Regions from separate parts of the Salmonella bongori NCTC 12419 genome, predicted to be linked through region 1. Evidence: predicted binding sites of a transcription regulator. Region 1 holds the regulator's gene; the other holds the start of a gene.
The links. The regulator LexA, encoded in region 1, represses DNA repair genes until DNA is damaged. The targets are predictions, from matches to a motif close to TNCTGTATGTACATACAGNA.

Region 1 (3,419 bases):
AATATCCACGGCTGAATAACTCGCCCAGATATTCGCGAAAGACGGTGGAATAGAGTTTATTGCCCTTGAAAGTACGGCGAATAAAGAACGCGCCAAGACGGCGGAAAATCGGCCCGGCTGGCCAGAAATTAAGGTTGATACCGGCGGCAATGTGCGGCGGAACCAGCCCCTGATGGTACAACACATACGAGAGAAGCAAATAGTCCATGTGGCTGCGATGACAGGGCACATAAACGATTTCATGCCCGTCGTGCGCCAGTTGGCGTACGCGCTCGGCGTTATGAACGTTAATCCCCTGGTAAAGCCGATTCCAGGTAAAGCCCAGAATTCTGTCGGTCAAACGAATCATCTCGTAAGAGAAGTTCGCGGCGATCTCCTCCATCAGTGCAATGGCGTTTTGCTGCGCTTTTTCGTGAGAAATTTTCTTACTGCGCGCCTCATCTTCCACCGCGCGAGCGATAGCTTTCGACGCCAGCAGTTTGTTAAACAGGTCCTGACGGGCGGGCAGGCGAGGGCCAACTGCCGCCAGGCGCTGACGGGCGAAGTGCATACGCGCTACACGCGCCAGTTTCTGGGCGATGATTTTATCGGTACCGTGTTCATCAGCCATGCGACGCAACGAGACGGAGGGCGAGAATCGGACAAAGCTATCGCGCCCCAGCCAGGAGATGGCAAAAAATTTCTGTACGCCGTTCAACATACGTAAAGGCGGGTTCACTTCCCCCTTTTCACGACCCGGTGCGCGGCCAAACATCACGGAAACGGGCACCATCTGTAAATCCAAAGCCGGATTACTGCGATGCAGATCGAGATAGTCGTGAAAAAGCTTCACCGACTCTTCTTTTGGCGTGTAATACGTAAAAACACGCGGCCCGCCATGGATAAATACATAGCGAGGCAGTAGCGCGCCGTCGATCTCCAGCGGCTCCAGCGGATCAGGAAGATCGTGCGCCAGACATTGGGCGCGCAGCGTCAGTAAGTCCGCTTTTGAGTTGTATGGCAAGACATACATAATGGGACGAGAAGTATCGAGTCCCAATTCCTGAGCGGGTTCCGCCGGAATAGACTTGCTTTTTACCAGTACGCTTAATGGTAAATTCAGTAATTTGTAGTAAATTCGTGGCCAGCCGGACATAAACGATGTAAAGCCTCTGGTTAATAATGCAAATGCGCTGCAAGGATATCAGAAAGTTTAGCGAATTTCTGTTGTATCCCGTCATACTTCGCGCTCTATAACGGCAGCCCGAATCGTGCAGGGCGGCCGTATAATGTCATTGACGTTAATAATGTAAAAAGGTTCTTTTGATGGCCAATAATACCACTGGATTCACCAGAATTATCAAAGCGGCAGGGTATTCCTGGAAAGGATTTCGCGCCGCATGGACTCACGAAGCCGCGTTTCGCCAGGAAAGCCTGGCGGTATTGCTGGGCGTCATTATTGCCTGTTGGCTGGATGTGGATGCCATTACCCGCGTGTTATTGATAGGTTCCCTGGTACTTATCATGATCGTTGAAATCCTCAACAGTGCGATAGAAGCCGTCGTTGACCGCATCGGTTCTGACTATCACGAACTTTCCGGGCGGGCGAAAGATATGGGGTCGGCTGCGGTGCTGCTGTCTATTTTCGTTGCCCTGATGACCTGGGGCATTCTGTTATGGTCACATTTTCGATAAAGGTTCCAAATTTTATAAATCTCTTGTTTTTTGCGCGGTTTGTGGTTCCAAAATCACCTTCAACTGTATATACTCACAGCATGACTGTATATACACCCAGGGGGCGGAATGAAAGCGTTAACGGCCAGGCAGCAAGAGGTGTTTGATCTCATTCGGGATCACATCAGCCAGACAGGTATGCCACCGACGCGTGCGGAAATCGCGCAGCGTTTGGGGTTCCGTTCCCCAAACGCGGCGGAAGAACATCTTAAAGCGTTGGCGCGCAAAGGGGTGCTTGAAATCGTTTCCGGCGCTTCTCGAGGTATCCGTCTGTTACAGGAAGAAGAAGAGGGGTTACCACTTGTTGGGCGCGTAGCGGCGGGTGAGCCACTGCTGGCGCAGCAACACATTGAAGGCCATTACCAGGTTGATCCTTCTTTGTTCAAACCCAGCGCGGATTTCCTGTTGCGCGTAAGCGGCATGTCGATGAAAGACATTGGCATTATGGATGGCGATTTACTGGCAGTACATAAAACGCAGGATGTTCGCAACGGGCAGGTGGTTGTGGCTCGCATTGATGATGAAGTCACCGTAAAACGCTTGAAAAAACAGGGTAATAAAGTAGAACTTCTGCCGGAAAACAGTGAGTTTACACCGATAGTGGTGGATTTGCGCGAACAAAGCTTCACCATTGAAGGATTGGCGGTCGGTGTCATTCGCAACGGCGAATGGCTGTAATCTCTTCTTACTCTCCTTGTATGTGCCCATCCGGCAGCCCTGCAGCCTGATGGCGCTACGCTTATCAGGCCTGCGGGAAACCGATTCCCGAGGGTGAAGGTTTTGTAGGCCGGATAAGGCGTTTATGCCGCTATGTGGTAGGGCGCATGTTTTGTTTAACTCCTTGTCAGGCCAGTCTTCATGCCGTTTTTTACCTCCTCTGATAAAGCGCTTTGGCGTCTCGCGTTGCCAATGATTTTTTCTAATATCACCGTTCCCTTGTTGGGGCTGGTTGATACGGCAGTGATTGGTCATCTGGACAGCCCGGTTTATCTGGGCGGCGTGGCGGTAGGGGCGACCGCCACCAGTTTTCTTTTCATGCTGTTGCTGTTTCTGCGAATGAGCACCACCGGGTTAACGGCCCAGGCATTTGGCGCTAAAAACCCGCGAGCCTTAGCTCGGGCATTGATTCAGCCGTTGTTGCTGGCGCTGGGCGCAGGTGTATTGATTGCGCTCTTTCGCACGCCGCTTATTGATGTAGCTTTACATATTGTTGGTGGGAACGAGGCTGTTCTGGTGCAGGCGAGACGCTTCCTTGAAATTCGTTGGTTAAGCGCTCCCGCGTCTCTGGCGAATCTGGTGCTGCTCGGTTGGTTGTTAGGCGTTCAGTATGCGCGGGCTCCTGTTATCTTGTTAGTCGTGGGAAATATCCTCAACATTGTGCTCGATCTGTGGCTGGTGATGGGGCTTCATATGAACGTGCAGGGGGCCGCTCTGGCGACGGTTATCGCAGAATATGCCACGCTACTGATCGGCTTAATGATGGTGCGTAAAGTTCTCCATCTCCGCGGTGTGTCGCTGGAGATGCTAAAACATGCATGGCGCGGTAACGTACGCCGTCTTTTGGCGCTTAATCGCGATATCATGCTGCGCTCGTTGCTCCTTCAGCTCTGTTTTGGCGCGATCACGGTGTTAGGCGCGCGGCAGGGCAGCGATATTATCGCGGTAAATGCGGTACTGATGACCCTACTTACCTTTACGGCCTATGC
Region 2 (3,419 bases), 1.2 Mb from region 1:
GCCCATTTTTTCATCCGTTTATCCTCACGTCGCCTGCATCTGATAATAGTCTGTTAATCATATGTCTGATAATAGTCTAGTAATAACGCGCAGCTTCGCATGTCGGAAGCAGTAAAATCTTAAACTGTGAGAAGAGGAGAAATAAAGCGAGTATTCGCTCCCCGGTCAGGGAGCGAGACAGGGTTACAGTGGGTTCTTTTTATTACGCAGCAGATTCAGGCTCTCTACCGCGATAGAGAAGAACATGGCGAAATAGATATACCCTTTTGGAACGTGGACATCGAAACTTTCCAGTATCAGGGTAAAGCCAACCAGAATCAGGAAGGAGAGCGCCAGCATTTTTACCGACGGATGGCGATCGACAAACTCGCCGATGGGGCGGGCCGCAAACATCATGACGCCCACGGCAATAACAACCGCCGCCATCATAATAAACAGATGATCGGAGAGGCCAACCGCAGTGATAACCGAATCCAGACTGAAAATAATATCCAGCAGCATAATCTGTACTATCGCGCCCAGAAAAGAAGAGACACGTGTTTTTAAGCCTTCCTCTTCGCCTTCGATGGACTCATGAATCTCCTTGCTGGCTTTCCAGATTAAAAACAATCCGCCCAGTAACAGGATGAGATCACGAGCGGAAATCGCCTCGCCGAAAAGTTCAAATAACGGGTTAGTCAGGCGAGTGACCCAGGCGATTGACGCCAGCAACGCCAGACGCATCACCATTGCCGCCGCCAGTCCAAGTCGCCGCGCGTGGTTCCGTTGCGCCGTAGGAAGTTTTGCGACTACCAGAGAAAGAAAAATAATGTTGTCGATCCCAAGTACAATCTCCAGCAGCGTCAGCGTACCGAGCGCCAGCCAGGCATTAGGATCGGTTATCCATGCAAATAACATCGAACAAAGTCCTGCCAAAAAAAGAAGCGGTAATTATAGGCCCGTCGTGCGGCGGGCGAAAGCCCGGGGTGAAGTTGCGCAACTGCGGGGAGTGTAAAATAGTGACGGCAATGCGCTTACGCTTTATGGGCGTCGAACCGACGCGTAACCATAGCGGGGAAGCATTTGGGCGTAGCGGACGTTATGCATTTTGCAGTAAAAAGTGGCGTGTCAGCAGCGCCTGTGTGAAATTTTTTTTCAGATAAAATCCACGCGGTAGGGTCAAAATAGGCTCTCCGTGCGCGCCGATAGCCTCAGTGAGGGCTCTGGCATTGGCAGCTTTGGGCCGCAATTGTAAAACTTCACCGTGACGGGCGGTGATGCGTTCCACCTGACCCAGCACGATCATGTCCATCAGCTCTTCCCAGTCGAGGCGCAGTTGCCTGTCTTCTTCTTCATTGGGGCTCCAGAGCAGTGGCGAGCCTACGCGGCGTCTGGCTAACGGTATGCTGCGCTCGCCTTCAACCGGGACCCATAATACGCGTTTCAATTTATGCCGTACGTGGCTGGTCTCCCAGGTTACGCCGGTATTACCGGTTAATGGCGCCACACAAACAAAAGTGGTTTCCAGCGGGCGGCCCTGATTATCCACCGGGATTGTTTTCAACTCTACGCCTAAAGCGGCGAAATCCTGCTCTGGTTTGCTTCCGGCGCTGGCGCCAAGCCAGATCTCCAACAGGACGCCGATCCATCCTTTGTCTCGCTTTAAATCTTTAGGCGTTGGAATGCCCGCCAGCGCTGCCAGTTCGCCCAGAGTATAGCCGGAGAGCTGCCGGGCCTGGGCCAGCAGCAAGGCTTCCGAATCAGGCGGAGTCAATAGCGGACGAAGAGCGGACATTACCATTACCTTTGACTAAAAAATGAACAGTGATTTTATACCGTGTGGACAGAGTTTATCTTTTTCTGTGATGAATATTCAATAGATTGATTTTAAGAGATTTTTTTGTTTAATTCCTTCGTGTTGCGCAACGGCGAAACCGGTTTTCCAATTCTGGTCACTGACAATAAACAGGATCTTACACTATGTTATCCACAGAAAGTTGGGATAACTGTGTAAAACACTCACTACTGTTTCCATTTACAGCCTTGACGTGCGATGAAAATCGAAAATTCAGACAAATAGTGTGTAAGTTATTGGCACAATCTGTGGATAAAACCGACGCTGGTTGATCTTTCATCAGCATAAGGATCTTAGGTGTGACGTCGGTCACGATTTAAGGTGAGGAGAGATCAGATTAGTCTATAACCTAATGAATGTAAGGCACTATTTTCAAGGCTATCAGCGCAATGAATTCAGACTGTTCTGGGTTTTCCCGCAGTAATTCCGTACTTCTTCACAACTATATCCACAGAAAAGGTGAATAAAATGGGGTTGGGGCGCTATCAGCTGTTTATAACTCGGCTATTTACTGTGAGTTATTCAATTGTTATTAGGCTGTGTCTCCGTTACAGAGTGGTTTACCGCCTCACTGGAGTATGAAACAATCGCTCATATATAAGGTTTATGTTGAGGTAGTCCGGTGATTGATGACGATGGCTACCGCCCAAATGTAGGTATCGTAATTTGTAATCGTCAGGGGCAGGTGATGTGGGCCCGGCGATTTGGTCAGCACTCCTGGCAGTTCCCGCAAGGCGGGATAAATCCAGGAGAGTCAGCAGAACAGGCGATGTACCGGGAACTGTTTGAAGAAGTTGGGTTAAGCCGTAAAGATGTGCGAATCCTTGCTTCTACTCGCAACTGGTTGCGTTACAAGTTACCAAAACGTTTGGTGCGTTGGGATACAAAACCGGTATGTATCGGCCAGAAACAAAAATGGTTTCTTTTGCAGTTAATGAGCGCCGACGCCGAAATCAATATGCAAACCAGCAGTACGCCAGAGTTTGATGGCTGGCGCTGGGTAAGTTACTGGTATCCGGTTCGACAAGTGGTGTCATTTAAACGCGATGTCTACCGCAGGGTAATGAAAGAGTTTGCAAGTGTTGTAATGGCGCTTCAGGATAATACGCCTAAGCTACAAAGCGCGCCTGCTTATCGACGTAAAAGAGGTTAAGCCACGCAAATTATGCTCACTCGCCTGCGCGAAATAGTCGAAAAAGTGGCCAGTGCGCCGCGTCTGAACGAGGCGCTGAATATTCTGGTCACGGATATCTGTCTTGCGATGGATACGGAGGTATGTTCGGTTTACCTGGCCGACCATGATCGACGCTGTTACTACTTGATGGCGACGCGGGGGTTAAAAAAACCGCGTGGTCGAACCGTTGCGCTTGCGTTTGATGAAGGGATCGTCGGTCTGGTTGGCAGACTGGCGGAACCCATTAACCTTGCCGATGCGCAAAAGCACCCCAGTTTTAAATACATTCCATCGGTGAAAGAGGAGCGTTTTCGCGCCTTTCTCGGTGTGCCGATCATTCAACGTCGCCAACTTTTGGGCGTGCTGGTCGTGCAGCAGCGCGAATTGCGCCAGTACGATGAAAGCGAAGAG

Region 2: a site for LexA is predicted at 2,003-2,022, ahead of mutH (DNA mismatch repair endonuclease MutH). Genes of this name have one in related genera too.

The regions. Positions count from the first base shown of each region.
Region 1 is NC_015761.1:4,083,781-4,087,199, forward strand. Features, by position in the region: gene plsB (glycerol-3-phosphate 1-O-acyltransferase PlsB) at 1-1,135, opposite strand, end outside; gene SBG_RS19275 (diacylglycerol kinase) at 1,306-1,674, shown strand; gene lexA (transcriptional repressor LexA) at 1,783-2,391, shown strand; gene dinF (MATE family efflux transporter DinF) at 2,572-3,419, shown strand, end outside.
Region 2 is NC_015761.1:2,866,411-2,869,829, reverse strand. Features, by position in the region: gene SBG_RS13465 (YgdI/YgdR family lipoprotein) at 1-14, opposite strand, end outside; gene SBG_RS13460 (TerC family protein) at 184-897, opposite strand; gene mutH (DNA mismatch repair endonuclease MutH) at 1,079-1,774, opposite strand; gene rppH (RNA pyrophosphohydrolase) at 2,457-2,987, shown strand; gene ptsP (phosphoenolpyruvate--protein phosphotransferase) at 3,000-3,419, shown strand, end outside.